Myxococcus hansupus: one gene and its partner. The protein of the gene in region 1 interacts with the protein of each later gene in a pairwise test. Links are inferred from orthologs where the notes say so. Each region holds a gene or a part of one and is shown in the gene's direction. Other genes may lie near its edges. The genes, in order: ftsZ and A176_RS00220.

What was found.
Region 2: the proteins of ftsZ (region 1) and A176_RS00220 interact in binary tests that used the Escherichia coli proteins (3 or more experiments, as listed by UniProt). The link is inferred for Myxococcus hansupus from one-to-one orthologs.

Annotation. Positions count from the first base shown.
Region 1 is NZ_CP012109.1:1,538,207-1,553,154, forward strand. Bases 4,651-7,482 are described here. They hold ftsZ (cell division protein FtsZ), read left to right. Parts: upstream 4,651-5,373; coding sequence 5,374-6,591; downstream 6,592-7,482. Other genes in these bases: agmC (adventurous gliding motility protein AgmC), read left to right, coding at 4,651-5,037; A176_RS06420 (hypothetical protein), read right to left, coding at 6,614-7,003; A176_RS06425 (acetyl-CoA carboxylase biotin carboxylase subunit), read left to right, coding at 7,141-7,482. Outside these bases: more of agmC, read left to right, coding at 1-4,650; more of A176_RS06425, read left to right, coding at 7,483-8,493; A176_RS06430 (biotin/lipoyl-binding carrier protein), read left to right, coding at 8,539-8,751; A176_RS06435 (enoyl-CoA hydratase/isomerase family protein), read left to right, coding at 8,754-9,536; A176_RS06440 (response regulator), read right to left, coding at 9,571-10,164; A176_RS39670 (tetratricopeptide repeat protein), read right to left, coding at 10,245-10,709; A176_RS06445 (FHA domain-containing protein), read right to left, coding at 10,709-11,959; A176_RS06450 (rhomboid family intramembrane serine protease), read left to right, coding at 12,188-13,672; A176_RS06455 (hypothetical protein), read left to right, coding at 13,714-14,289; A176_RS06460 (RNA ligase (ATP)), read right to left, coding at 14,335-14,948. UniProt on the Escherichia coli protein: Essential cell division protein that forms a contractile ring structure (Z ring) at the future cell division site. The regulation of the ring assembly controls the timing and the location of cell division.
Region 2 is NZ_CP012109.1:41,840-56,715, reverse strand. What follows is about bases 5,531-8,290. They hold A176_RS00220 (rod shape-determining protein), read left to right. Parts: upstream 5,531-6,273; coding sequence 6,274-7,308; downstream 7,309-8,290. Other genes in these bases: A176_RS39520 (hypothetical protein), read right to left, coding at 8,225-8,290; A176_RS00215 (hypothetical protein), read left to right, coding at 7,423-8,214; A176_RS00225 (putative ABC transporter permease), read left to right, coding at 5,555-6,106. Outside these bases: A176_RS00245 (glycosyltransferase family 2 protein), read left to right, coding at 1-221; A176_RS00240 (monovalent cation:proton antiporter family protein), read right to left, coding at 262-2,361; A176_RS00235 (hypothetical protein), read right to left, coding at 2,496-3,002; A176_RS00230 (hypothetical protein), read left to right, coding at 3,335-5,365; more of A176_RS39520, read right to left, coding at 8,291-8,434; A176_RS00210 (glutathione S-transferase N-terminal domain-containing protein), read right to left, coding at 8,374-8,958; A176_RS00205 (hypothetical protein), read right to left, coding at 9,093-9,905; A176_RS00200 (DUF378 domain-containing protein), read left to right, coding at 10,124-10,438; A176_RS00195 (bestrophin family protein), read left to right, coding at 10,848-11,753; A176_RS00190 (hypothetical protein), read left to right, coding at 11,841-12,248; A176_RS00185 (VOC family protein), read right to left, coding at 12,297-12,671; A176_RS00180 (helix-turn-helix domain-containing protein), read right to left, coding at 12,769-13,500; A176_RS00175 (hypothetical protein), read left to right, coding at 13,627-14,025; A176_RS00170 (type I restriction enzyme HsdR N-terminal domain-containing protein), read right to left, coding at 14,053-14,876. UniProt on the Escherichia coli protein: Forms membrane-associated dynamic filaments that are essential for cell shape determination. Acts by regulating cell wall synthesis and cell elongation, and thus cell shape.

The DNA of each region.
Region 1 (14,948 bases):
ACCATCGACTCGCCCGCGGACCAGGAGGAGGTCGCGACCTCGACGCCGACGCTGACGGGCACGGGTGAGCCGGGCAGCGACATCTACCTGGAGGTGGATGGCACTCCCTACGGTCCCGTCCTCGTGGATGAGAACGGCAACTGGACCTTCACCGTGCCGGACGACCTCGACGAGGGCCCGCACACGGTGTCCATCATCAGCGTGGACCCGGCGGGCAACTCCGCGGGCCCGGTGACGAGCACGTTCATCGTGGACCTGACCGCGCCCGACACGTTCATCGAGTCCGGCCCGGCGCTGCTGACGAACGCGACGTCCGCGACGTTCGAGTTCCGTTCGGAGGGCGGCGGGGTGGCCTACGAGTGCAGCCTGGACGGGAACAGCTTCGCTCCCTGCTCCAACCCGGTGACGTTCACGGGCCTGGTGGACGGGGCGCACATGCTCATGGTTCGCGCGGTGGACGCGGCGGGCAATGTGGACCCGACGCCCGCCGAGTACACCTGGACGGTGGACACGGCCCCGCCCGATACGCTCGTCGTGAGCGGCCCGGCGACGCCGACCTCGCAGAGCACGGCGAGCTTCGAGTTCGAGTCCTCCGAGCCGGGCTCCACCTATGAGTGCAGCCTGGACGGCGCGGCCTATGTGCCCTGCGCGGAAGTGGTGACCTTCGAGGGCTTCGCGGAAGGGGACCACACGTTGCTGGTGCGCGCGGTGGACGCTGCGGGCAACGCGGACCCGACGCCCGCCGAGTACACCTGGACGGTGGACCTCACGCCGCCCGCGGCGCCGCTCATCACCTCGCCCGCGAACGGCGCGGTGCTGGACAGCGGCGTGGTGACCATCACCGGCACGGCGGATGGCGCTGACTCCGTGATGGTGACGGTGGGGGGCACGGAGTATGGCCCCATCCCGGTCGACGCCAACGGCAACTGGACCTTCTCGCCGCCGGTGACGCTGGCGGATGGGCCCTACGCCGTTGTCGTGACGGCGACGGATGAGGCGGGGAACACCAGCGCGCCGGCGAACTCCACCTTCATCGTGGACACCACGGCGCCGGATACCGCCATCGACAGTGGCCCGGCGGCGCTGACGAACGTCGCCACGGCGGACTTCGTCTTCTCCTCCAACGAGTCTCCGGTGACGTACGAGTGCTCGCTGGACGGTGCGCCCTTCGTGGCGTGCCCGGCGCAGGCGCAGTTCGGCCCGCTGGCGGATGGCTCGCACACGCTGCTGGTGCGCGCGGTGGACGCGGCGGGCAACGTGGACCCGACGCCCGCCGAGCACACGTGGACGGTGGACACCGCGGCGCCCGTGGTGGTCATCACCACGCCGGCCAACGGCGCGGTGCTCGACGTGGCGGTGGTGACGTACTCCGGTACCGCCGAGCCGAACAGCACCGTGACGGTGGTGGTGGACGGCGTGACGGTGGGGACGACGCAGGCGGATGGCGCCGGCAACTGGACGCTCCCCGTGGGCGACACCCTGTCGGAGGGCAGCCACACGGTGTCCGTCACGGCGGTGGACGAGGCGGGCAACACCAGCTCGACGGTGACGCACACCTTCACCGTGGACGCGGAGCCGCCGCAGACCACCCTCACCGTGACGCCGCCGGCGCTCTCCAACAGCGACTCGGCGACGTTCGAGTTCGATTCGGATGAGTCCCCGGTGACGTACGAGTGCAGCCTGGACGGCGCGGCCTTCACGCCGTGCTCGAACCCGGCCACCTTCACGGGGCTCGACGACGGCGAGCACACGCTGCAGGTGCGCGCGGTGGATGCCGACGGCAACGTGGACCCGACGCCGGCGACGTACACCTGGACCGTGGACACCACGGCGCCGAACACCCTCATCATTTCCGGTCCGCCGCTGTCGGAGGCGCCGTCCACGGCGACGTTCGACTTCGACTCGGACGAGTCTCCGGTGACGTACGAGTGCAGCCTGGACGGCGCGGCCTATGTGGCGTGCACGGACCCGGTGACGTTCACCGGCCTGGCGGAAGGCAACCACACCCTGTCGGTGCGCGCGGTGGACGCGGCGGGCAACGTGGACGCCACGCCGGCCACGTATAGCTGGACGGTGGCGGTGGACTCGGACGGCGACGGCCTGTCGGACGCCGAGGAGATCGCGCTGGGCACCGACCCGAACAACCCCGACACGGACGGTGACGGCTTGCCGGACGGCATCGAGGTGAACGTCGCTGGCACGGACCCGCTCGACGACGACACGGACGACGACGGCATCCTGGACGGCAACGAGGACGCCAACCACAACGGCATCGTCGACCAGGGTGAGACGGACCCGAAGCTCTGGGACACCGACGGTGACCTGCTCTCCGACGGTCTGGAAATCGGTCTCACCGCGCCCCAGGGCACCGGCACCGACATGACGCGCTTCGTGGCGGACGCGGACCCGACGACGACGACGGACCCGCTCAACCCGGACACGGACAACGGCAGCGTGTGGGACGGCATCGAGGACGCCAACCGCAACGGCCGCGTGGACCCGGGCGAGACGGATCCGCTCAACCCCGCGGATGACGTCGACAGCGACGGTGACGGCATCGACGACGCGACGGAAATCGCGCTGGGCCTGGACCCGAACGACGCGGACACGGACGACGACGGCATCCCCGACGGCCTCGACGGCATCACCGACACGGATGGTGACGGCCTCATCGACGCGTTGGACCCCGACAGCGACAACGACGGCATCCTGGACGGCACCGAGGCGGGCATCACGTTGGAGACCGCGCACGCGGACACCGACCGCACCTCGCCCAACTTCCGTCCGGACGCGGACCCGAGCACCACCACCGACCCGAAGAACCCGGACACGGATGGTGACGGGCTGCGTGACGGCGAGGAGGACGTGAACCGCGACGGCCGCGTCGACGCCACGGAGACGGACCCGAACAACCCGGACACGGACGCGGATGGCCTGACGGATGGCGTGGAAGTGAAGGGCGCCAACCCGACGGATCCGCTCAACCCGGACACGGACGGTGACGGCCTGCTCGACGGTGTCGAGGACGCCAACCGCAACGGTGCGTGGGACAACGGTGAGACGGACCCGAACAAGGCGGACACCGACAACGGCGGTGTGAACGACGGTGAGGAAGTCGCGGGCGGTACCAACCCGCTGGATGGCAACGACGACTTCATCATCTCCGGCCGGGGCTGCAGCACGAGCGGCGCGGGCACCTTCGCTCCGCTGGCGCTGCTGCTCCTCGGGCTGCCGCTGCTGGGCCGTTTCCGCCGCACGGCGGGGCGGGCCAGCGGGTTCTCCGCGGTGGCCGCGGCGGTGCTCGCGCTGGCGGGCATGATGGTGGCGGTGCCTGCCTCCGCGCAGGTGCCGTCGCTGTCCGCCTCGCAGTCCATCGACGTGCAGCAGTACAAGCCGGGCCCCAGCTCCAAGGACATCCTGGGCGTGCAGAGCGCCCAGGTGCATTCCCACCTGGGGTGGAACGTGGGCATGTCCGTGAACTACGCGGACAAGCCGCTCAACTTCATGGACCCGCGCTCGGGCCGGTACATCACGGCCCTGGTGCGGAGCCAGGTGGGCATCGACCTGATGGGCTCGGTGGGCCTCTTCGATCGCTTCGAACTCGGTGTGTTGCTGCCGGTGACGATTCAGCGCTCGCAGGCGGCGCCCATGGTGGACCCGTCCTTCGCGCAAGGCGTGGGCTCGGGCGGCATCGGTGACCTGCGGCTGGTGCCCAAGGCCCGGCTGCTGGAGGAGGGCTCTTTCTCCCTCGCGTTGACGGTGCCGGTGGTGCTGCCCACGGGCGGTGGCTCGGACTTCCTCGGCGGCTCCGGGCTGGGGGTGCAGCCGCGTGTCGTGGCCGAGTACGGCGAGCGGTTTCGCGTGGCCGCCAACGTGGGTGTGGACTTTCGCGAGAAGCAGCAGCTTCGCAACCTGAACATCGGCAACGCGGTGTCCTACGGCGTGGGCGCCGAGGTGCCCTTCTCCGTGCGCGAGGTGCCGCTGGCGCTCGCCGCCACGGTGGTGGGCGCGGTGGGCCTGGACCAGCAGAACACCGAGGAGCGCCCGCTGGAGCTGCTGGCGGCGCTGAAGTACCGCGCGCTGGGCGGCTTCTCCGCGCACGTGGGCGGTGGGCCGGGCCTCACGCGGGGCTATGGCACGCCGGGCTTCCGGCTGCTCGCGGGCTTCAGCTACAGCCCGGACCCGTCGCGTGAGCCGCCGCAGGCCGCGCCGGTGGACACGGATGGCGACGGCATCCTGGACATCGACGACCAGTGCCCGACGGAGCCCGAGGACAAGGACGGCTTCCAGGACGCGGACGGCTGCCCGGACCCGGACAACGACGGTGACGGCATCCCCGACACGGCGGACAAGTGCCCGAATGAGCCGGAGACGGTGAACGGCTTCGAGGACGAAGACGGCTGCCCGGACGTGGCGCCGCCTCCGCCGCCGGTGGACACGGATGGCGACGGCATCATGGACCCGGACGACCGCTGCCCCAACGAGCCCGAGGACATGGACGGCTTCCAGGACGAGGACGGCTGCCCGGACCTGGACAACGATCGGGACGGCATCCCCGACACCGAGGACAAGTGCCCCAACGAGCCGGAGACCATCAACGGCTTCCAGGACGAGGACGGCTGCCCGGACAAGGGCACCGTGAAGGTGCTCGTCGACGGCGAGCGCATCGTCATCCTGGAGAAGGTCTACTTCGCGACCGGCAAGGACGTCATCCTGGCCCGCTCGTTCCCGCTGCTGAAGCAGGTGGCCGCGGTGCTGCGCGCCAACCCGCAGGTGGAGCTGGTCCGCATCGAGGGCCACACGGACGACCAGGGCAACGACGCGAAGAACCTGGACCTGTCCCAGCGCCGCGCCAACAACGTGAAGGCCTTCCTGGTGAAGGAGCGCATCGCCGAGGGCCGTCTGGAGGCGGTGGGCTACGGCGAGACGAAGCCGGTGGACACCAACAAGACGGCGAAGGGCCGCGAGAACAACCGCCGCGTGGGGTTCACCATCCTCCGCGTGGCGAAGGTCGAAGTGGAGCGCGAGGCACGCTGACTCGCGCTGGCCTTGAATACCCGGTGAAACACACCGGTTGATTTCATCCGAGGGTGGCTCCGAAACAGTTTTCGGGGCCACCCTTCGTGTTTTCGGGCATGCTGGAGCCGACCCGGTACGCAGTCCCGGCAATCGCGAGTCAAGAGGCGAAGTTCGCCCGCCGCGCCGCACGCCTGCACGTCCCTGGGACTGCGTAAGTGCGCGTCAGGACTCGGACGCGCAGCATCCCGCTACAGGCTCGTAGCGGAATACTTGCCAAAGCGTGGGACTTGCTGATGATTGTGGAGGTTGGGAGCACGCGCGCTGCATCGCGCAACTCCAGGCGAGAGGACCACCATGGACCAGTTCGATCAGAACAAGCAGGCCGCCAAGATTCGGGTCGTCGGGGCGGGTGGGGCCGGCTGCAACGCGGTCAATACGATGATCCTGTCCAAGTTGGACCGGGTGGACTTCATCGCCGCCAACACCGATGTCCAGGCGCTCGCCGCGAGCAAGGCGCCCACCCGGCTTCAGCTCGGCCAGACGCTGACGAAGGGCCTGGGCGCGGGCGCCAACCCGGAGATGGGCCGCGAGGCCGCCCTGGAGTCGCGCGACCAGATTGCCGCGGTGCTCGAGGGCGCCGACATGGTGTTCGTCACCGCCGGCATGGGTGGCGGCACGGGCACGGGCGCCGCGCCCATCATCGCGGACATCGCCAAGAGCCTGGGTTGCCTCACCGTGGGCGTCGTCACCAAGCCCTTCCTCTTCGAGGGCAACAAGCGCCGCAAGCAGGCCGAGCAGGGCATCGTGGAGCTCAAGGCCGCGGTGGACACGCTCATCACCATTCCGAACCAGCGCCTGCTGTCGCTCTCCAACGAGCCCATGCCGCTGCTGGAGACGTTCAAGCGCGCGGACGAGGTGCTGCTGAACGCCGTGCAGGGCATCAGCGACCTCATCCAGTACCACGGCTACATCAACGTCGACTTCGCCGACGTGAAGACCATCATGAGCGACAAGGGCATCGCGCTCATGGGCACGGGCAACTCGTCGGGTGACAAGCGCGCGTTGATCGCCATGCAGCAGGCCATCGCCAGCCCGCTGCTGGAGGACGTCTCCATCGACGGCGCCACGGGCCTGCTCATCAACATCACCGGTGGCCGCGACATGACCCTGCAGGAGGTCAACGAGGCCCTCACGCTGGTCCACGACGCCGCCGACAGCGAGGCGGAAATCATCTTCGGCTCGCTCATCGACGAGAACATCGCGGACGAGGTGAAGATCACCATCATCGCCACGGGCTTCGTTCACCGCGACGCGCCCAAGGTCCGCACGGCGACGCCGGTGGTCCAGATGCCGCTGTCCCGTCCGGGCCCGTCCGTGCTGGCCAACGCGCGCGAGGAAGTCGCCAGCCTGGTGCCCGCGAAGAGCAGTGGCTCGCGCCCCATGCCCGTGGAGAGCCCCAAGTCCGTGAGCGCGCGCACCTCGGTGGTGAAGGACGCGCCGCTGCCGCTGGACGAGGATCAGTTCGACATCCCCACGTTCCTGCGCCGCCAGGGTCAGACGGAGCTGCCGTAGGGGAAGGGTCGTGCGGCGGGGCTCAGCGGCCGGGAAGCTGGGCCACGCTGGCTTCGTCGCGGCCGGACAAGGTGTCCGCGCGGTCGAAGAGGCCGTCCACTTCCGAATAGAGCGCGTCCACGCGCTCCGGGAGCCGGGCCGCGGGCAGCACACCGTCGCCGGAGACTTCCTCCAGGCGCGCCTGCGCCCGCTGCAGCAGTTGGAGCGCCTTCAGCAGGGCCAGGCCGCGGCGCGTGCCTTCCTGCGTGAAGAGCGTACCGCTCTGCGTCAGCGTCTCGAGCGTGGTGCGCACGAACCGCACGCGGTCCGCCTGCCGGCCACGGTACAGGTCCAGGCGCTTGGCACGGCGCGCGCGGTGCAAATCCACCACGCCGCCAGGGCTTGAAGAGGAGGGGGGCGTCACGGGGAACAAGGTACGACACGGCCTCGTAGACCCGCAAATTTACTGGACTGTAGGGACCTGTTGCACGTCCGTCCGCACCCTTGTCTTGGGAGGGAGCGAGGGTTAGGTTCGCCGCCCTTTCGCACCTACACCCCAAGGGTTTCGCCATGTTCCAGAAACTGCTCATCGCCAACCGGGGCGAGATTGCCCGCCGCATCGGCGTGGTGGCCCGGAGCATGGGGCTCAAAACAGTCGCCGTGTACTCGGACGCGGACGCCGAGCTGCCCTTCGTGAAGGAGGCGGACGAGGCGGTGCGCATTGGCCCCGCGCCGGCCAAGGACAGCTACCTGAACGTCGCCGCCATCCTGGAGGCCGCGAAGCAGACGGGGGCCCAGGCCATCCACCCCGGCTACGGCTTCCTGTCGGAGAACGGTGAGTTCGCCCAGGCGTGCCAGGACGCGGGGATTGTCTTCGTGGGTCCGCCGCCGGAGGCCATGGCGCGGATGAAGGACAAGAGCCAGGCCCGCAAGCTGGTGGCCGAGGCGGGCGTCCCGGTGGTGCCCGGCAGCGACGGCGTGGTGCCTGACGTGGCCAGCGCCCAGGCGGCGGCGGAGCGCATCGGCTTCCCGGTGCTCATCAAGGCGGCCAGCGGCGGCGGCGGCATTGGCATGGCGGTGGCCAACAACCCCGCGGAGCTGGAGAAGGCGTACCGCCAGTGCACGGACCGGGCGAAGGCCGCCTTCGGCAAGGAAGGCGTGTACGTGGAGCGCTACTTCCCGGCGCCGCGGCACATCGAGGTCCAGATTCTGGGTGACCACCACGGCCACCTCATCCACGGCCTGGAGCGCGAGTGCTCCATCCAGCGCCGCCACCAGAAGGTCGTCGAGGAGGCCCCCTCCGTGCTGTTCGCGGACGGGCGCAACCCGGAGCTGGCGCAGAAGCTGTTCAGCGCCGCCATCGCCGCGGCCAAGGCCTTTGGCTACGCCAACGCGGGCACGGTGGAGTTCCTGTACTCGGACGGGCAGGTGTACTTCATTGAGATGAACGCCCGTCTCCAGGTGGAGCATCCGGTGACGGAGCTCACCACGGGGCTGGACCTCATCGGCTGGCAGTTGCGCATCGCCGCGGGTGAGCGCCTCACCGTGAAGCAGGAGGACGTGAAGCGGCGCGGGGCGGCGCTGGAGTTCCGCATCTACGCCGAGGACCCGGTGAAGTTCTTCCCGTCCCCGGGGCCGCTGAAGGTGTTCCAGGCCCCCACGGGTGAGGGCGTCCGGCTGGACGCGGGCTACGGCGAGGGCAACACCGTCACGCCCAACTACGACCCGATGATCGCCAAGCTGATTGTCAGCGGTGAGACGCGGGCGCAGGCGATTGAGCGCTCCGTGGCGGCGCTGCAGTCCTTCCGCATCGAAGGCATCAAGACGAACATCCCGCTCCACCTGCGCATCGTGCAGGATGCGGCCTTCCATGCCGGCGAGCTGGACACGCACTTCCTGGAGCACCACGCCAAGCCGGCGTAGCGGGGCCTGGCTCCAGACCCAAACACCCCTGAGGAGGACGGATTCATGGCGGACGTAGCGGCGCACATCACCGGCACGGTGTGGAAGATCGAGGTCCAGGTGGGCCAGCAGGTCAACGCGGGCGACACGCTCGTCATCCTCGAGTCGATGAAGATGGAGATGCCCGTCGAGACGGAGGAGGGCGGGACGGTGAAGGAAATCCGGGTGAAGGAAGCCCAGTCCGTCAACGAGGGCGACGTCCTCGTGGTGCTCGGCTAGCAGTGGAGCCCGTCGTCGAGTCAGGGGCCACTCTGCGGGTCGAGGACCGCGACGACGGGGTCCGCGTGTTGACGCTGTCCAACCCGGCCCGGCGCAACGCGCTCGATGACGGGCTGCTGGCCCGGTTGGACGCCGCGCTGGAGCCGGCACCCCACGTGCGCGCCCTGCTGGTGCGGGGCGCGGGTGGGGCCTTCTGCTCCGGCTACGACTTGACGCACCTGGGGCCACCCGGCGCGGACGGGCGGCTGCCGGATGACCTGCTGGTGGAGTGCCTCCTGAAGCTGGAGTCCCACCCGGCGCCCAGCGTGGCCTTGGTGGAGGGCGCGGCGGTGGGCGCGGGCTTCGACCTGGCGGCCTCCTGCGACTTCCGCATCGGCACACCCAACGCCGTCTTCCTCATGCCGCCCGCGCGGCTGGGCATCGTGTACTCGCCCGAGGGACTGGCGCGGGCCGCGCGGCTGGTGGGCGTGGCCCGGGCGAAGCAGCTCTTCCTCGCGGCGCGGAAGCTGAGCGCGCGGGAAGCCCTGGACTGGGGCCTGCTGGATGACTGCGTCGCGGACGCGGAGGCACGCGCCCTGGCGCTGTGCGCGACCCTGGCGAGTCATGCACCCCTGGCGGTGTCGGGGATGAAGGAGTCCTTCGGGCGGCTGGCGCGAGCGCCGCTGGAGGCGTCCGACCAGGCCCGGCTGCGCGACCTGCGCGCGGCGGCCTTCGGCAGCGAGGACGCGAAGGAGGGGCGGGCAGCCTTCCTCGAAAAGCGCCCGCCCCGCTTCTCCGGCCGCTAGTCAGGGCGGCCGGCGGGGTACCGCGACGGCGACATCAGGTATCGCCGAAGAGCTCGCCCATGCGCAGTTGCAGCGCCGAGGCAATCTTGTACAGCGACGAGATGGAGGCCGAGGACTCCGCGCGCTCGATCTGCGACAGCAGCGACACGGACAGGCCGGTGCGCCGCGCGAGCTGCTTGAGCGTGAGCTCCTGCGTCTTGCGCGCGTCGCGAATGGTGCGGCCAATGGCGCGGTGGAGGTCCGCCTCCGGGTCCTGCGACAAGCCCTTCTTCTGCAGGGCGTTGCGGACCGCGGTGATGAACTGCTCCGGCTCCATGGGCTTCTTGACGTAGTCGGACGCCTGGGCTTTGAGCGAGGCGACCGCCGTGTCCACCGTGGGATACGCGGTGGCGACGATGACGGCCACGTCGGTGTCGTACTTGCGAATCTGCTCCAGCACCTCCGTGCCCGACATCTGCGGCATCATCATGTCGAGGATGACGAGGTGAAAGTCGGAGCCCCGGAGGATTTCCACCGTCTGGGTGGGATCCGTCGTGGTCACCACCTCGTAGCCTTCACGGGTCAGGACCAGCTTGAGGTAGTCGCAGTTGTCCTGCTCATCATCAACTACCAGGATGCGAATCTGCACAGCGTCTCCTCGCTGCAGTTCAGGGACATGTGGCCGGAGGTCCCCAGGGGGGCGGGGGCGCCTCCGGCGGGCCACTACTTCTATTTCTGCTCGTAATCGTCGACGAGCTTCTTCACGCCGGCGTAGCGAGGGTGGTTGGGCGCCAGCTCCATGAAGCGCCGGTAGTGCTTCAAGCCCTGCTCCGTCTGCTGATTCCGTGCGAAGGCGACACCCAGGTAGAGGTGACACTCCGCGCGTTTGGCATCCAAGCCAAGGCAATGCTCGAGCCGCTCGATGGCCTGGCCGTAGCGCTTGTTGGTGAGGTGGTCCAGGCCTTCCTTTTCGGCCTTCGCGGCCTCGGAGACCGGCGCCGGCGGCTTCTCCACACCCGAGGTGGGGACGGCCGCCGCGGCCGCCTTCTTCTGGGCCTCGGTGACCTGCGCCTTCAGCGCCGCGTACTCCTTGGCGAACGCCTTGGTGGCCGCGCTCTCACGCAGGGCCTCGTCCGCCTCGGGCAGCTTGCCGGCCGTCAGCGCCACGCGCGCCTCGTCGAGCCGCTTCTTCATCAACTGCTCGGCGCGGGCCGCGTCCAGCCGCGTCTCGATGTCGCGAGGGCGCTGTCCGTTGGCGTCCTTGATGCCTTCCAGCGCGGTGACGGCCGCGTCGAAGTCGCGCGCGGCGATGGCCTTGTCCGCGACGGCGCGCTGCTCCTCGATGGAGGGGCCCCGCGGAGGCGGAGGCGTCTCGGGCGTCTTCGGCGGCGTCGCCGCGGCCTCGACCGTGTTGGCGGGGGCGGGTCGTCGGGAGTCGGTGCGTCCGGCTCGTCCGGAATCGGCGTGGGCGTCTCCGGCTGCTGCGCGATGGCGATCGGCGGCGTCGGCTGTTGGCCCTGCTGATTCATGAAATAGAAGGCCGCGCCTCCACCGCCCAGCAGCAGCGCGACGAAGCCCGCCACCAGCGGCAGCTTCGAACGGGAGCCACCCCCGCCGGCCACGTCATCCGCGGCGTCGCCGGCGCTCACGAAGCGCAGCTTCACGTGGCCCAGCTCGATGATGTCGCCCGTCGCGAGCGTGGCCTGCGCGTAGTTCTCGCCGTTGACGGTCATCCCGTTGGCGGACTGCATGTCGATGACACGCCACTCCCCGCCGTCCTCTCGGACGAGCTTGGCGTGGGTGCGCGACAGCGACCGATGATCCAACGTGATGTCGTTGTCGTCGGTGCGGCCGATCCGCAGCTCCGTGCGGATGCAGGCGAACTCCTGGCCCTTGAGCTCGTCCGGGGACAGCACGAGCAGCCGGGGGGCGTCGTCCGCGGAGACGTCCACCACCTTCCGGGGGCGCTCCGCTTCCACCTGATCCAACCGGATGATGGAGGTGGAGTGCCGGCGGGCGTCCGCGGCGCTGAGGGAGGGCGGCGTATGGTCGCTCTCCTCGGCGTCGTCGTCGGAGTCGTCCTCTTCCGGCGCGGGTTCAGCCCGGCGAGCGGGCACCTTGGTCGTGATGGGGCCTGCGGCGGCGTTGGCTGCGGCCTCGGCCTGGAGCGCCAGGTCGTAGTCGCCAATCTGAACCAGATCGCCCTCTTTGAGGGGCGACTGGCCCGCGATTCGCTCGCCGTTGATCCGGGTGCCGTTATAGCTCCCCAGGTCTTCCACCACGACGTGGCCATTGAGCCGTACCAATCGTGCGTGACGACGAGACACATTGCGTTCCGTCAGGCGGATGGTGTTTCCCTCCTGACGGCCAATGGTGATCTCGTCACGCACGAAGGGAACGACAGTCTTGCGCCCCTCGTCGTCTTCGATGATGAGCTTCAGCACGGGTCCGATCCGCGTACAGTCATAGCAGAACGCCCTTTCCCTGTACAAGCCATGTATCCCCCTCAAAAGACAGGACTTTCTCCCGAGGAGGAGGGGCAGACGGGCGTGTTGTCCATCGGTCAATCGGCCGGTGAAGTGCGACCCGGGGGGGTACCCTGGGTCACCCTGATCCTGGCCACCCTGCTGGGGGGCATCCATGCCGCGGCGCGTTCCATGGGACCGCTGGGGATGGACACCCTGCTGAGGTGGGGCGCGAAGGCGGGGCCCCTGGTCGTGGACGCGGGGCAGGGGTGGCGGCTCGTCACCGCCAACTTCCTCCACCGGGACCTGCTTCACCTGGGGCTCAACCTCCTGGTGTTGCTGGCGGCGGGCAGCGGCTTGGAGCGCCTCTGCCGGCGCCGGGACTATGTGGCGGTGCTGGCCGCGGCGGGGCTGGCGACCATGGCGGGCTCCCTGGGCTGGTCGGGCGCGGTGAGCGTCGGGGCCTCCGGCATGGTGTACGGCTGTGTGGGGGCCTTGCTGGTGCTGGGCCGCCGCCACCGGACCCGGCTGTCGTCGCGGTGGATGTCCGGGGAGGGGGCGCTGCCCACGGTGCTCGTCTTCCTCTGGATGGGGTGGACCTCGGTGGGCGTGGACAACGCGGGGCACCTCGGCGGGTTGCTCGCGGGGCTGCTGGCCGGCGTGTTCCTGGAGCTTCGCTGGGACGCCTCCTCGAGCTGGCGCCGGCCGGTGGGCCTGGTGGCGGCGGCGGTGGTGCTGGCGTTCGCCGTCGTGGTGGAGCGCTCGGGCTGGCGCACGGAGCGGGATGATGGCTTCGGCATCTCGGTGTCGCTGCCCCAGGACTGGCGGAGCGAGGAGAACGGGCAGGGGCGGCGGGCCTTCTCCAACGGCCTGCCCGGCCGTGGCCGCGCGACCTTCTCCGCGGAGGCCATCGAGACGGGGGAGCCCGGAGACGGTTCGGTGCAGGCGCGGCAGTTCCAGCACGAGGTGTTGGTGCTCGAGGCGCCGGGGCCCGAGGGCCGGACGCTCAAGGTGACGGGCCCCGTCTCGACGCGGGTGGCGGGACGGAGCGCGCAGCGGCTTCGCGCGGAGCTGGACGCGCCCGGTGGCGCCACGCACCTGATGGCCTTCTTCGTGCCTCGGGGCGAGTGGGTCTACCGGCTGGTGTTCACCTGGCCCGCGGCGTACCCCGCATATGAGGAGGTGGTGGGGCGCATGGTGGCGGAGCTGCGCTTCGACGAGCCCTCCGTCCTGCGCGAGGCGCGTGCCAGGGCCCTGTTGGTTCCCGGGGCGCCGGGACCCCTTCGCTCGCTGGGGGGCGTGCTGCGCCGGCTGGGTCTGCCCAGGGAGGCGGTGGGGCCGCTGACCGAGGCCGTGCGGCTGTCGCCAGCGCACGTGGAGACGCGGGTGGAGCTGGCGCGGGCGCTCCTCGAGGCCTCGCGCGTGGACGAGGGGTGTCACGCGGCGGCGGAGGCGCGGTTGTACGGACCTTCGGACACGGGGGCGCTGGAGGCGGGCGTGCGTTGCGAGCTGTCACGCGGTGACGTCGCCAGGGCCCTGATGCGTCTGGTGGAGGCGCGCAGGGTGGATCCTCAAGACGCCCGGCTGCGCGCGGCGGAGCTGGCGCTGCGGACCGTGCTGGAGACCGCCCCTCCCGCCGCGAAAATCGGGTCGGAAAATGTAGGCGAAACTCCTGAGAATCATCGCAGATAACCCCAATGTAGTCTTCAGGCACACGCCTAGGGGGGGACATCATGCTGAGAATCTTTGGGAACAAGTCGTCCTATTCGTCCATCAAGCCACCGGTGTCGGACTTCAAGCCCGGCCCGGTCCTGGTGGAGGTCGGAGACCGGACGACCAATGCGCTTCAGCTCGGAGCGACCATCGCGAAGGGCGTGGGGGGCAAGAACGCGCCTTCGGAGCAGGTGAAGACGCCGACGCCGGTGATGAGCACGGTGGGCAGCATGTCGGGCACCGCGAACAACGCCATCAACGTGCTGGACACCTTCGAGTCGGGCGCGCGCGCCATCAAGGGCGGGCTGACGGGCAACATGCCTTCGGCGATGCCCTCGACGGTCGTCGGGAAGACGGTGGGCAAGCTCGTGCCGGGGCTGAACGTGCTGGGGACGGTGTCCTCGCTGTCCAACACGAAGGACGTGTTCTCCAACCCCAACTCCACGACGGCGCAGAAGACGCACGCGGTCATCGACTCGGCGACGTCCGTGCTCGCCTCGGTGCCCATCCCCAAGGTGGCGCTGGCGGGGACCCTCCTGAACGTGGTGAACAGCGCCTTCACGCCGTCCTCGACGCCACCCTCGACGAACAACTGAGCCGGAGCCGGGCGCTCCTTGGGGGGAGCGCCCGGGCGCCGTGCTTCAGTCCTCGTCCTTGAGCAGGAAGTCGTTGTTGATGACCTTGAACGACAGCCTGCCGCCGAGCGTGGGCGAGGGCCGCTCGACGAGCGGCCTCACCACGATGCCTTCCTTCCGGTGCTTCGTGCCCGTGTAGTGGCCCTGCGCGAGCTTCAGGTAGTGCTCCAGGCCGTGGTCGAACGTCCGCGCGGCCTCACCGGTGACGACGTGCTCCACCGGGACGGTGCGCAGGCCGTGCTCCGCGCAGAACGCGATGAAGTCCGCGTGCCCGAGGAAGTGGCCTGTCCGCGTGTCGTGCACGCTGAACACGAACAAATCCAACGCGTCCAAGCCCAGCCGGTTCTTCTGGATGCCCGGGCCACACAGCTCGCCCTGCACGGCGAAGCCCGGCGGGAGCGCAGTGTCCAGCGCGTACCGCTCCGCCACGCGCCACACGGGGTTCGGCCCTCGCTTCAGGGCCCAGTTTCGCGAGCACGCCACCAACTCGCCTTCGAGCGTGCGGAAGAAGGTCCCGGACGTTCCGTCGAGCTTCGTCGTCACGAAGAAGTCGTGGCTTCGAAGCTCGTCCAGGACGCCGAGCGCCGACTGCAGCCGGATTTCATCCGTCTTCGGCACCT
Region 2 (14,876 bases), 1.5 Mb from region 1 along the record:
ACAAGGCCTTCCGCGCCGAGGTCCTGCGCTCCGTCACGGTGGAGGAGGACCGCTTCGGCTTCGAGCCCGAAATCACCGCCAAGGTGGCGCGCGGCAACTGGCGCGTCTTCGAGGTGCCCATCAGCTACCACGGGCGCACCTACGAAGAGGGCAAGAAGATTGGCTGGAAGGACGGCGTGCGCGCCCTCTACGCCATCGCCAAGTACAGCGTGAAGCGGTAGTCCCCGGCGGGGGCGGCGCGAGGGCCGCCCCCACGTCCCGTCACACCTGGACGCCCGAGGGCTCGGAGACCGTCGCCGGCAACGGCGCGCCCGTGAGCAGGCTCTTCGCCGCCTCCACCGCGTCGTGCGTCCCCGTCAGCGCCAGCACGTCCCCCGGCTGGAGAACCTCCTGCGCGGACGGCACGGACACGCTGGAGTCCCCTCGCCGGATGGCCAGCACCGTCGCGCCCGTGAGGCCGCGCAGGTTCACCTCCGCCAGCGTCTTGCCCGCGGCGGGACTGGACGCATCCAGCCGGACGGGCACGGGCTCACCCAGACCGGGCAGCACCTTGGAGACATGGTCCAGTGCGTGCTCATCCGCGCCGGGCTCGCGCGAGTGCGACTGCGCCGCCAGCGCCTCCACGATGACCTGCGCGCCCGCGCGGACGTGGCCGTGCAGGTTGGTGGCGCCCCGCCAGAACGTCACGCACAGCGCGCCAATCAGGGCCAGCACGACGACCGGGCCCATGGCGCCGCGGAGGAACGGCTGCGTAATCGCCACGATGGGCACGCTCACCAGCAGGATGATGCACAACTGCAGCGTCGCCAGCAGCACGCGCCGGGGCGCCGCCGCCAGGTCCACCCGTCCGTCCTTGCGTCCGGGCAGCGCCGCTTCCGCCAGCTCCTCGCCCAGCCGGCGCGCCACCTGCACCACGCCCACCAGGAACGGGATGGAGAGCAGCATCGCGCCGCCGATGATGATGTAGCGCGAGAGCTGGTCGTCGATGCCGAGCTGCGCCTCGATGATGCCGGCGAGCCGGCCCGCCATCAGCGACGTGCCAATCACCAGGACGATGATGAGCACCGCGTCCAGGAGCAGCAGCCGCGCCAGCCGGCGAACCCCCGCGCCGAACGTCTGGCGCCGAGGCGCCTCCCGCAGCCGCTCCACCCAGGTGCCGTACAACGTCACGAAGGTCTGCAGCGGCTTGGGCAGCTTGCGGTCCACGTAGCTGGCCACCGGCCCCGAGGCGCGAATCAACAGCGGCGTGGTGAGCGTCGTGATGGCGGAGACGGCCACCGCCACCGGGTAGATGAACTGCCCCGTGGCCTTCAGCGACAGGCCCAGGCCCGCGATGATGAAGGAGAACTCACCAATCTGCGCCAGGCTCATGCCGGCCTGCACGGAGGTGCGGGTGCTGTTGCCGGTGAGGAAGGCGCCCAGCGCCACGCTGAGAATCTTGCCGACGATGACCACCGCCGTGAGCACCAGGATGGCCGCCCAGTGCTCCCGCACCAGCTCCGGGTTGATGAGCATGCCCACCGACACGAAGAAGATGGCGGCGAAGATGTCCTTCACCGGCTGCACCAGGTGCTCCACCACCTTCTCCTCGCCGGACTCCGCCACCAGCGAGCCCGCGAGGAAGGCGCCCAGCGCCACCGAGTAGCCGAAGGCCTGCGCCAGCAGCGCCACCGCGAAGCAGATGCCCACGCTGGCCACCAGCGTCGTCTCCGGCCGGTTGAGCTTCACCACGTAGCGCACCGCGCGCGGGATGATGAACAGGCCCACCACCACCAGGCCCACCAGGAACGCCACCAGGCGGCCCGTGGTGATGGACAGCTCGCCCAGCGACAGGCCGCTGCCCGAGGAGACGGCCGTCAGCGTCGCCATCAAGAGGACGGCGATGAGGTCCTCGACGATGAGCACGCCCACCACCAGCTCGCGCAGCCGGCCTCGGATGTTCTGCTCGTCGAAGGCCTTGGCGATGATGGTGGTGCTGGAGATGGCGATGAGCGCGCCCGTGAAGAGGCTCTCCACGGTGGTCCACCCGAAGGCGCGTCCCACCACGAAGCCCAGCCAGATCATGATGCTGCACTGGATGACGGCTGTGACACCCGCCGTGGGGCCCACGGCGAACAGCTTGCGGAGGCTGAACTCCAACCCCAGCGAGAACATCAGGAGGATGACGCCCAGCTCGGAGAGCGTCGTCACCACCTCCGGATTGGCGACGAGCGGAATCGGCAGGTAGGGGCCGACCACGAGGCCGGCCAGGATGTAGCCCAGCACCACGGGCTGGCGAAGCTTCTGGAAGAGGACCGTCGTCACTGCCGCGACGCACAGGACGACGGCAATGGCTTGGAGGACCTCGTGGGCTCCATGCATCGGTGCACCTCGAAAAAACCCAACGAAAGATAAAGGTTCGAACCGGCCCGGCGGCATCCGGCGGACCGCGCATCATGCGGAACGAAACGAAAGGAGCAGGCGCGTTACGGCCGGGGCGAACCGGAGCGCCGTCTTCAGCCGTGGGCGGGTGGGCCGCGCAACGACTGGGTGACGAGCCTCGGCCGGTCTCCCGCGTCACCGCCAGACACCGCCAGGGCCGCGGAACGCAGCAGCCGGGCGGTGTCCGTGGCAACGGCCTGCCGCCGTTCTCGAGCCTGACGGTGTGCCTCATGGAGGCCCAGGTGGAAGGGCTCGCGACCCCGGCCCAGGATGGGCTTCGTCACGCCCACCGCCCCGGCGCTCATCACCAAGGCCCAGGTGTCCGCGCCCACCCCGGCCAGGCGCCCACTGCGCCACTGCCGGGGCCGTTTGCCCGCGAAGGCCACGCTGCCGCGGTCCATCCGCGCGTCGTCGCGCGAATCGGAACGGAGCGCCACGGCGGCCTCCGCCGCCTCCGCCCAGCGCACCGCGTTGATCCCCGACAGGGAGGCAAGCGCCGTGCCCAAGGCCACGACCAGCACCAGCCCGTGCGCGCGTCGCCGGGGTGCGGACAGCAACGATGTCGGGCCGGCGGAGCGCATCCGCTTCTCCTGTATTACGCGGGTGCACCCCAGTAAAGCGCTCCCCCACGTTGGGAAAACGCCAAACCAGGGCTTGGCGGCCTGGTTTCTGCCACGCCGACGAAACTCCTCCGCCTCATTTCCTGAGAATCCTCGCAGCCCCCCACCCTACCCGCTCTTTTTAAAGGGCAGGAGGTCCCCGTGCCTGCTTTCGCGACAGACCCGGTGGAGGGCCCAGGACGGCGCGTCGTGAGGCTCCGCCGTTCCGCACCACACCCCTGAAGCACGCACGCCGCGTCCTGTCCGCCCCCGCGAAACAGGAACGGCCGTGACGGACTGGAGAAGGTACCCCCATGGGAATCGGTCGACTGATTGGTGGCGCGGCGGATGCCGCGAAGCGAGCGGCGGAGGCGGCGGCGAAGCGGGCGGCGGAGGCGGCCCGGCGTGCGGCGGAGGCCGCGGCGCAGAAGGCGGCGGAGGCGGCGCAGCAGGCCGCCGCGAAGGCCGCGGAAGTGAAGGAGAAGGTCTCCTCCGTGGCCGCCGAGCGCGCGAAGGACGTCTTCGAGGGCGCCAAGGACAAGGTCGGTCAGGTCGCCGGCGGTGTGGCCAACGTCACGAAGAACGCCGTTGAGGACACCAAGGACAAGGTCGGACAGGTCGCTGGCGGTGTGGTCGGCGCCACCCAGAACGCCGTCGAGGACACCAAGGACAAGGTCGGTCAGGTCGCTGGCGGCGTGGTCGGCGCCACCCAGAACGCCGTCGAGGACACCAAGAACAAGGTCGGACAGGTCGCTGGCGGCGTGGTCGGCGCCACCCGGAACGTCGTCGAGGGAACGAAGGACCGCGTGCAGGACGCGGCGGGCAACGTGCGCAACGCCGCCGGGGACGTCTTCGAGGCGGGCCGCACCGCGACGCAGCGCACCCTGAGCGCCACCGCCACCGCGACCGCCGTCACGGCGAACGGGCTGGGGAACGTCCTCCAGGAGGCGGCGCAGCGCGCGGGCCCGGTGCTCGACAAGGCGACGGACATCGCCGCGGACGGGCTGGACCTCGCGGGCCGGGCCATCCAGGACGCGCCCACGGCCAACCCCCTGCAGGCGATTGGCAACGACATCATCGGCGGGGTCCTCCAGGGCACGGCCGACGTGGTTCGCGACCCGGTGGACACGGCCCGGGCCATTGGCGACGCCGTCAACCTGAACCGCCAGGTGGACCAGCTCAAGCCGGGCGAGAGCACCTCCATCAGCCTCTACGCCGAGGCCAACGGCGCGACGCTGGCCGGCAAGGTGAAGGGCACGCTGGGCGTCAGCCGCAGTGAGGAAGAGGGCGGCGGCTACACGGTGGCCGTCACCGGCGAGGTCGGCGCGGGCGTCGCCGCCAAGCTGGGCGCCAAGGGCGCGGCGGACGTGGGCGCCGAGGCCTTCGGCACCGCTGGCGCCACGGTGGAGTTCAAGTTCGACACCGCCGAGGAGGCCAAGAACGCCACCCGCATCATCGCGGCCTCCACCGCCACGGCGGGCGCCAGCGCGACCAACCCCGTGCTGGGCGCCGGCGTGAATCAGGTGCTGGGTGACCCGCTGTCGGACCTGGCGGGCCTGACGGAGAACATGAGCGCCGTGGAGTTCAAGATGGGCGCCGAGGCCAGCGTCAACGCGGAGCTGGGCATGAAGGGCCTGCCGGATGCCCTCAGCGCGGGCGCCAGCGCCGGTGCCGGCGTCAACCAGAGCACCACCGCCCGCATCGAAATGGAGGGCGGCAAGCCCCAGAAGCTGACCCTCAAGCAGAGCCTCGAAATCAGCGCCAACGCGGGTGCGTCCGCGGGCGTGAAGATTCCCGGCGACGTGTCCCTGCCCACCAGCGCCTCCGCGAACGCCTCCGGCAAGCTCCAGGTGGAGCTGGAGCAGAGCGTGGAGCTGCCCGAGGGCTTCAGCCCGACGGACTTCATCAAGGACCCGAAGGGCACGGCCCGCGAGGTGGGCGCCTCCGCGCGGGACACGATGGAGGCGAAGCTCACGCTGACCGACTCGCGGCAGGCCTCCGCGTCCGCGCTGGGCCTGGGCGGCGGAACGGGCCGCGAGGTGAAGACGGAGATCAGCGGCAACATCAACGACATCGCCACCAGCGGCGCCTTTGGCAGCATCGCTCGGGGTGAGGTGGGTCAGGCGCTGGACCAGCTCAACGGCAAGGTCGACGTGAAGGCCACCGTCCAGGACAAGCAGACCGTCTCCGGTGACCTGGGCGTGGGCATCCACGCCGGCGTGGGCGGCGGCGAGGTGGGCATCTCCACCGAGCGCACCTACGTGGGCGAGGAGAAGGACCTTTCCGCGGCCCAGCTCGCCGAGCTGTACCTCACGCAGCGCTGGTCGGCCGGCATCCCGGGCTGACCCCGCCTCACCGGGCCCCGCCCTCCCTGGGCGGGCCCGGGGTTCCCGGGTGTGGGCCCGTGTCGGCCCCACGAGTGGCCTCATCCGGGGGCGGGCAGTTCGTCCGCCATGGCACAGCCCCGGCGGACAAGCGTCATGGGCCTGCGGGGCAGGAGTGCCCCTTCTCCGGGCCCGACTTAGCTTTTCGAGGTGCTTTCAAGATTCCTCGTCTACGGGTGTGTCGGGTGGGTGCTCGAGGTGATGTTCACCGGCACGGGCGCCGCGCTGAAGAAGGACCGCAACGCCACGGCGCGCACCTACCTATGGATGCACCCCATCTACGGAGGAACGGCCCTGGCGCTGGAGGAGGTCTCCGCCCGGCTCAAGCCCCTGCCCCGGCCCCTGCGGGCCCTGGCCTACACGGGGCTCATCTTCGGCGCGGAGTACGGCACGGGCTGGTTGCTCAAACGCCTGCTCGGCCGCTGCCCGTGGGACTACGCGCCCCACAAGTGGAGCGTCCACGGCCTCATCCGCCTGGATTACGCCCCAGCCTGGTACCTTACCGCCCTGCTGTTCGAGCCCGTGCGTGACACCCTGCTCCACGTCACCAGCGAGGCCCTGCGTCAGACACCCGAGTACCGCGACGCCGAGGCCCAGGGGACGCTGCCCCCCGCCGCGCTGCCCGAGGAGAAGCCGCTGGAGGCGGGGCTCGTGGCCGCGCGCTTCGAGGCCGCGCAGGGCGAGCCGACGCCCATTCCCTGAAAGGCCCGGCGGGGCCCTGCGTCCGATGGCCGACTGCCCTCCTGCCAGAGGTGAAAGCCGCTACCGGCTTTTCTTCCTCCGTGCTGCGTCGCGTAGTACCTTGGCCTGCGTCTGCCCCCGCGATGACGGGGAAATTCCGCCGACCCCCCGAAAGTTCCCGCCCCCGTATGTTTGACTGGCTTCACACCCTCTTCTCGCGTGACCTCGCCATCGACCTCGGCACGGCGAACACGCTCATCTACATCCGCGGCCAGGGCATCGTCTCCAACGAGCCCTCGGTGGTGGCCGTCCAGCATGACGCGCGCGGGGGCAAGAAGGTCCTCGCGGTGGGTAAGGAAGCCAAGGAGATGCTCGGGCGCACCCCGGGCAACATCGTGGCCATTCGCCCGATGAAGGACGGCGTCATCGCCGACTTCGAAATCACGGCGGCGATGCTGCGCTACTTCATCCAGAGCGCCCACAACCGCAAGACGCTGGTCAACCCGCGCATCATCATCGGCATCCCCTCCGGCATCACCGAGGTGGAGCGCCGCGCGGTGCGCGAGGCCGCGGCCAACGCCGGCGCCCGCGAGGTCTACCTCATCGAGCAGCCCATGGCGGCGGCCATTGGCGCGGGCCTCCCGGTGACGGAGCCCAGCGGCAACATGATTGTGGACATCGGCGGCGGCACCTCCGACGTCGCGGTCATCAGCCTCGCCGGCATCGTGTTCGCCAAGAGCGTGCGCATCGGCGGCGACAAGCTGGACGAAGCCATCATTCAGTACGTGAAGCGCAAGTACAACCTGCTCATCGGCGAGCGCACGGCGGAGCTCATCAAGATGGGCATCGGCACCGCGTACCCGACGGACGAGGTCATGACCATGGAGATCAAGGGTCGTGACCTGGTGGCCGGCGTGCCGCGCACGCTGACCGTGTCCAGCGACGAGGTCCGGGACGCGCTCGCCGAGCCCGTCAACGGCATCGTCGAAGCGGTGAAGCTGACGCTGGAGCGCACACCGCCCGAGCTCGCCGGTGACATCGCCGACCGCGGCATCGTGCTGGCCGGTGGCGGCGCGCTGCTGAAGAACCTGGACACCCTGCTGCGCGAGGAGACGGGCCTGCCCGTGTTCCTCGCCGAGGACCCGCTGTCCGCCGTCGTGATTGGCGCGGGCAAGGCGCTGGAGTCGCTCGACATCCTCCGGCAGGTCTGCCAGCCGGGCTGAGCCTCACGCTCCACCCTGCCAGGCCCCACGGCGCCACCTCTCACGAGGCTGGCGCCGTTTCGCTTTTCAGGGCTGGGTTTGACAGGCCCGCGGACAGTGGACTGTGGTGCGCGCATGAGAACGACCTCTTCGCGTCCCAGGCTGTCCGCGCTCACCGCCGCCGCCCTGCTGGTGGCCTCCCCGGCCCTCGCGGATTGGTCCGCGGACGTCGTCACGAAGATGAAGCTGGAGGCCGGCAAGAAGCCGCCGCCGGACATCCAAGGCAAGGTGTACGGCCGCAAGGGGCTGATGCGCATGGACGCGGAGCTGCCCGACATGTCCGGCGGCAGCATGTCCATCCTGTTCGACTTCGAGAAGCGCACGGGCACCACGCTGGTCCACGCGCACAAGGTGGCCACCGAGCGGAGCCTGGATGACCTTCCGGTGAAGCTGCCCGCGTCGTGCACCAGCAAGACGCAGAGCTACGACGCCTGCTTCAAGGAGCAGGGCTACCGGCAGGTGGGGACGGAGCAGGTGAACGGGCATCCCTCCGCCGTGTACGAAGGCACCATCCCCGGCGCCACGGGCGTGCCGACGCAGCAGAAGCTGTGGCGGCCCACCGACCTGCCCGAAGTCCCCTACGTGCGCGCGCGCACGACGAGCCCCTCGGGACAGGTGACCGAGGTCAACCTCACGAACATCCAGCAGGGCAAGCAGCCCGACTCACGCTTCAAGGTGCCCGCGGGCTACCGCAAGGTGGCGCCGCCCACCACCGCCACGGGCCTGCCGGCCTCGGTGCCCGCGGCCTTCACCGCCAAGGACTTCGAGGGCAAGACGCCCGAGCAGATTCAGGAGATGGTCCGTCAGCGATTGGGGCAGCAGGGCCTCCACGTTCCGCAAGGCACCACGCCTCCGCCGACGCCGTGACGCGCGCGGGTCAGGGACGGCGGTGCTTCGCGTAGAGGCCGTCCCGCCACGCGAGCAGGTCCGGGAACCGCTCCGCGAGCGCCGCGTCGGACCACACCTCCCGCGTGCCCGGGCCCAGGGGGAGATGGCTGTCATCCACGGGCCGCACGCACTGGAGCATCAGTGCGGCCGTGATGTCCGCGTAGCTGAAGTGGCCGAGCAGGTACGGCTGGCCTCGCAATGACTCGCGCAGCCGCTCCAGCGCGGGGATGACGGTGTCGCGAATCGCGACCTCCGCGTCACCCGGCGCGTGGTGCTTGCGGGCCACGAAGCGCGCGCCCAGCTTCGCGGTGGGCGCCAGCAGCGGCCGGAGCCCGAGGGCAGGAAGGCGGGAAGGCTCTCCGCCTGGGCCTGGGGATTCTGAATCAGCCTCGCCACCACCCGGGCCCGCGCCGCGGAGAGCACCTGCTCACTGTCAGCCTCCCAGCGCTGGATGGCGGGCAGGTCCGCGGCGGAGAAGAGAGGCTCACCCTGCCCCAGCTCCTCGGCGCGCCTCGCGATGGTGAACGAGCCGGGGAAGGCCTCGCCGTCATCGATGAGCAGCGGCACGGCGGGCCGCGTGCCCCGGGGCGTGCGCCAACGCAGCAACGGCTCGCCAAGGAGCGGCAGGTGCTCGTGGTAGCGATAGGCCACCCGGTGGTGGTCCAACGCCCAGCGGGCCTTCTCCGTCCAACCCGAGTAGCTCAATCCGTAGAGTGTGCGCATGCCGCCCGGGACAGTACGCCCGACTGCGGGCACGACTCCAGGGCGGCCCCCGCCGGATGTCAGGCCTTGCGCCAATGGCTGTCGGCGCGAGCATCTCCAGGCGGCTGGCGGACATCCCCGCCCGCTGAGCCCCCTCACCGCCGAGGCGACGCGTTCCTCCGAATCCATTGGTCCGCGGCCTCGACATCCAGGCGCAGGTCGCCGGGAGCCCCAGTCAGGACTTCGTCGCGCAGGTACTGGTGAAGCAGCGACCCCTCCGCGTCCGAGTCCAAGCGGACAGCGTCCACGTGCGCCGCGACCACGGTGTGGTCACACGCCACCAGCAGGCCCGCGCGCAGCGTCTGCTCGACGACGAGTCGCTCATCGTTCCGCCAGGCCAGCAGCGTGTCCGCGACGTCCAGGTTCCCGCCAATGACGACGGCGCCCAGGGTGCTCATCCGCGCGGTGGAGAGCGAGCCGCCCACCGCGATGATTGAACCCGGCTCGTAGTCGACGGTGGCTCCGCCCACGCGGACGTCTCCGGTGCAGAGCAGCCACGCGCCCTCGTCCACGTCGAGCGACCCCTCGATGTTCAGGTGGCCGGGAATCCAGAGCGGACTCCGGACAGCGCCCTCACGGTGATTGGAGACCACCAGGTCTCCTGGCACCGACGCCGTGCGGGTGGGCGGACCGAACAGGTGAAGCGCCAACCGCACCAGGGCGAACGCGCTGGTCTCATCACCGAAGACGCCGTCCTTTCCGTAGGAGGGCGCCGCGTAGAGCCGGTCCAGCAGCGCCTCGATCGTCTCCGGAACGGGCGCCTGCATCAGGCACCGAGACAACTGCTCGGCGCGACGACGATTCCCTCGGAGCACGCCGCCCGTCAGGAGCTGGGCGACCACCGCATCGACGGCGGGCGCATAGTCATGCGGCGAAACAGGGGGCGAGCGAGGTGGCGCTGAGGACATGCCTGACACGTCTAACAGGCCGCGCAGGCCCCAGAAACCCACTCACGCGGCGACGCGCGCCCCGCGTGGGGCACGGCCGCGAGACGGCACGGCGGCCGACGCACCGAGCCTTGGCAATTGACGCGGGCGCAGTAGCCAGGACGGTTCCGGGCAACACCTTATCCGGGAGGCATCACCCATCCGCCCGGATGGGACACACCTAGCCAAGGATACGAGCCATGGAACGAGTGGAAGCGGACCGAACCCGAGGAGGGCTCGCCAAGGCGATGGCCGTGCTGGCCATCATCGGCGCCATCAACTGGGGCCTGATTGGCTTCTTCAACTGGAACCTCGTGAACGCGCTGTTCGGTGGCGAGACCCGGACGGCGATGAGCGCGCTGAGCCGACTCATCTACTCCATCGTGGGTCTGTCGGGCGTCGCGCTGGCGCTCACCTTCCCGTGGAAGAAGAGCCTGGGAGCCACGACGACGACCACCACCACCACGCCGAGAACGGACATGGGGTTCCACCGCAGGACCGAAGTGCGTCCCTGACGCGAGCGGGCCCGCGGTTCTTCCGGCCCGCCCGCGTCGAAACCGGGTGGTACGTTCGGCGACCCCCAACGGCGCGGTTGCACCTCGGCCCGTCACACCACCGGGCCGGGGCCTCCGCGCGCGGAAGCCGCCGCCATGTCCTCTACGTCGCGCATCTGGCCGGCATCGACCATGCGTCCGACACGACGCTGCGCCCCCTGGCGCTTCCCGACGGAGCGCCGTTGCAGTTCACCGTACTGCGAGGTTCCTCGGAGGGCGTCTGGTCCTTCGCCGATCAGACCATCGGGTGCATTCGCGATGGACAGTGGTATCCGCTTACCTGCGGACCCCGCTCTCCCTAATGGCTGAACGGGCCTCGGAGCGGGGCACTTGCTGACTCGGGGCATTTGGCGCAGGAAGGCCCCTGCCCGTGATTGTCCGCCCCCGTCTCAGCTCGATTCGGCTCCTCTTCGTCGTGCGAGGAACCATCCTGCCGCGCGTCCTGCCCCATGTCCTGGGCATCGCGGCGCTCTCCGCGCTCGTCGTCTGGGCATATCAGCAAGGGCATCTGCACCTGCAGGTCACCTCGCCGGCGCCGCTGTCCTTGCTCGGCATCGCCCTCTCCATCTTCCTCGGGTTCCGGAACAACGCTTGCTACGACCGTTGGTGGGAGGCCCGGAAGCACTGGGGCGCGCTCATCATCGAGCTGCGGTCGTTCTCCCATGAAGCCATCGCGCTCCTGGGCGGCGCCGGCGCGCGAGGGCTGGTGCGGCGGAACATCGCCTTCGCCCATGCACTGGCCGCGCACCTGCGTGGACACGATGCCCGCGAGGACCTCGTCCGCCTCCTCCCGGAGCCAGAAGCCGCACGCGTCCTGGCCAGCCAGAACCGGCCCAATGCCCTGCTCCGCGAACATGACCGCGAGCTGGCCGCGCTGCTCCGGGAGAAGCAGCTCACCGACATCACCTGGAGCGAGCTGAGGACACGCGTCCACGGCATGATGAGCGTGCTCTCCGCGTGTGAGCGCATCCGCTTCACACCGCTGCCTTTCACGTACACGGTGCTGCTGCACCGCACCGCCTACCTGTTCTGCCTGCTGCTCCCCTTCGGCCTCGCGGAGGCGCTGGGCTGGTTCACGCCCGTGCTCGCCGCGATGATTGCCTACACCTTCTTCGGGCTCGACCGCTTGAGCGATGAGCTGGAGGAGCCTTTCGGGACGGAGCCCAACGACCTCTCCCTGCTGGCGATGGCGCGCACCGTGGAGATGAACCTGCAAGAAGCCCTGGGCGAACCCCAGCCCGAGCCCCTTCAGCCACGCGACTTCATCCTCCTGTAAGCGGCCCGCCTCGCGTTTTTCCTGTTCTAGAGCGAAGGCGCCCCTTGATAATCCTATGAAGGGCAACAACACCCTTGAGGGGGAATCATGGGACTCGCTGAACGCCGTATCGTGAAGAACTTCGAGACCAACGTCCTGCCGGGCCTGAAGCAGCAGATTGACGAGGCCGCGGGCTTCGACGTTCCCATCGAAGTGAAGTGGGACTCGCTCACCAAGGACGACGCGTACTCCGGCTCCTGGACCGAGTCCTGGCCGACGCTCTACTTCCAGCCCGTCGTCATCGCGTTCAAGAACATCTGCATCGATGACATGGGCAAGGAGGCGCTCGTGAGCCACCTGAAGAAGATCGTCATCCAGGACGTCAAGGACGTCTACGGCGCGGAGTGGGTCACCTTCGAGGACGGAACCCTCACGCTGGACCACCGGTTCTGCAACGTCGACGACGTGGACACCCGGGTGCAATCGCTGCAGACGACGCTCGAAAAGGCGCTCTGATTCGCCTCGCCCCACCGCGGGTGGCCTGGAGGCACTCCAGGCCCCCGCCTACTTCGTCTGGAGCACGGACAGCACGTTCCCCGAGGGGTCCGTGAACCAGGCGATGGGCGGCCCCATGTCGCTCCGGACAATGCCCTTCGCGTCCGCGTCGAAGCCGTCATAACGCTCGAAGCGCACGCCCCGGCGGCCCAGTTCGTCCACGGACTTCTCGATGTCGTCCACGGGGAAGTTGAGAATCGTGTACGTCGCGGGCGTGTGGTTGTCCTTGGGATAGACGAGGACGTCCCGGCCACCCGCGAGGTGCAGCGTCAGCATGCCGTCCGACACGTCTGTCTTCAGGCCCAGCGTCTCGCCGTAGAACTTCTGGGCCGCCACCACGTCCTTCACCGCGAAACCGCTGAACGCCTGCGTGTTGCCAAACATGCCTGCCTCCCAGGGTGGATGACCGGGCCCAGCCCTCTCCATCAAATGGCCATGGCACGCACGCGCCGCAACACGTCACCGCCGGGGGAATAACCCGTCACATCGGATGGAACTGCTCGATGGTGATTTCCTCCACCAGGGCATCCTGGGGCGCGCCGAAGCTGGTGAGCGTTGTGTACCAGCGCGTCGTCGTCCCATCGCGGGTGAAGGTCAGCGGCACCAGCACGGAGCCCGCGTTGGCGGGCCGCAGTGAGGTCAACGCCTCGACGCCTGGCTGGGCGAGCACGCGCGCAAGCACGGCCGCCACGGGGGACCGAGGGCCCCTCAGCCGCGTGCCCTCTCGCAACCGGTGAAGCAGATACCTCGCGACCTCTTCCCAGTTGCCAATGGCTTCGCGCACGGGCCCGGGCACGAAGACGAGGTCCATCAGGTTGACCTGCCCCAGGGCCTCGCGCGGATGTCCCATCAACGCGAGCGCTCCGGAGTTCGCGTCGAGCACGGTGTAGGTGCCATCCACCACGATGGCGGGGTAGGGCTCATGCGAAGCGAGGATGAGACCGGCCGCCCGGCGGACCTCCGACAGCTCCGCGCTGTTCCAGCCCCGCTCGCCGAACTGCGGTGCGAAGCCCGCCGCCACCAGCAGGGCGTTGCGGTCCCGCAGCCCCAGGCCCAGCGCCTCCGCCAACCGCAGGACCATGTCCTGGCTGGCGCCGGAGCGGCCCGACTCCAGGAACGACAGGTGGCGTGCCGACACCTGTGCCTCCAGCGCGAGCGCCAACTGGCTCTTGCCACGCAGGGTTCTCCACTCCTTGAGCAGCGGTCCAATCATCGCCGTGTTCCCTTTCGAGCCCAGACTGCCGCAGCCCGTGACGCGCGACGATGACCTTCGAGGTAATTGAGAACATTCCCTGCCAGGAACACTCTGCCTCCCGTCCCCACCCACTCGGAGAGCACCATGCTGCCTCGGTTCCTTCAGAATCCCCGCTTCGTCTACCAGGTCGATACGGCCGCCGCGCTGGGCCTGGGCCTGGCGCTGATGCTGCTTGCACCCACACTCACCCAGCTCGCGGGCTGGGCGCTGCCGTCCAGCTTCCTGTTCGGCCTCGGCCTCTTCCTGATGCCCTGGGGCGCGTTCAACTACTGGGTCTCGCGGCAGCCCGTCCCTGGCGCCGTCCTGGTCCACTTCTTCGTGGACGGCGGTTGGGTCCTCGGCAGCATCCTGCTCATGGTGCTGCACGCGGAGACCCTCACGGCCGTGGGCAACGCGCTCATCGCCGGGCAGGCTGTCGCCGTGGCAGGCGTCTTCGCGCTCAAGGCCATGGGCTTCCCGGCGATTCGCGCGGCGGCGGCATGAACCCCGCCCTCACCACGCGCGGTGGGCTCACCCGCTGGTGACGACCTTCAACGCGGGCTTCGTCTCGTCCTGCGCCGCGGCGTCCGCCGCCGGGGAGTCCTCCCGCGCCGTCTTCGACAGCTCCAGGCTGCGGGTCAGCAGCGCCTTCAGCGCCCAGACCTGGGGCACCGACTCGATGTAGACGCGGCTGGTCCCCAGGGCCGCGGGCGACGCCTCCACCTCGAAGCCCGCGGCGACGGCCCGCGCATCCTCCACCGGGACCCAGGTCACGATGCTCTTGCGCTTCCCGTTGCCGAAGAACCGGGCGAACCACTTCGTGGGCCGCTTGTACGACACGTTGAAATAGTTGGCCGTGTCCCGGAAGAGGATGTCGTCGGCGACGTAGCCGTTCTTGACGCAGATGTCCCGGACCGCGCGGTAGAACTCCAGCTCCGTTTCGGTGGTCTCCACGGCGGGACGGCCCTTCTCATCCGCCTGCGCGCGGGACTCCGCCTCGAAGGGCTTGGCCGACTCCGGCTTCACGACGTTGGCGCCCTCCTGCGCGGCCACCGGCTCCGCGCCCTCGTTGAGCCGCTGGATGCGCTCCTTGAGCTTGTTCAGGAAGTCATCGCCCATCACCCGGAGCAGCGTCGGCTCGATGGCCTCCTTCGCGACGTCCGCGAGCCGCTCCATGACCGCGGTGGTCCGCTTCCCCTTGTAGATGTCCTCCGTGAGCCACTTGAGGAAGGCCTCGTGCTCGCCGGGTGCCTTCAAGGCCGCCGCCAGCTTGTCGATCATCCCCTGCCGGTAGCGGCTGTTCTCCGCGTCTGTAATCAGCGTCGTCGCGTTGAAGGCATCGCGGCTGAACTTGG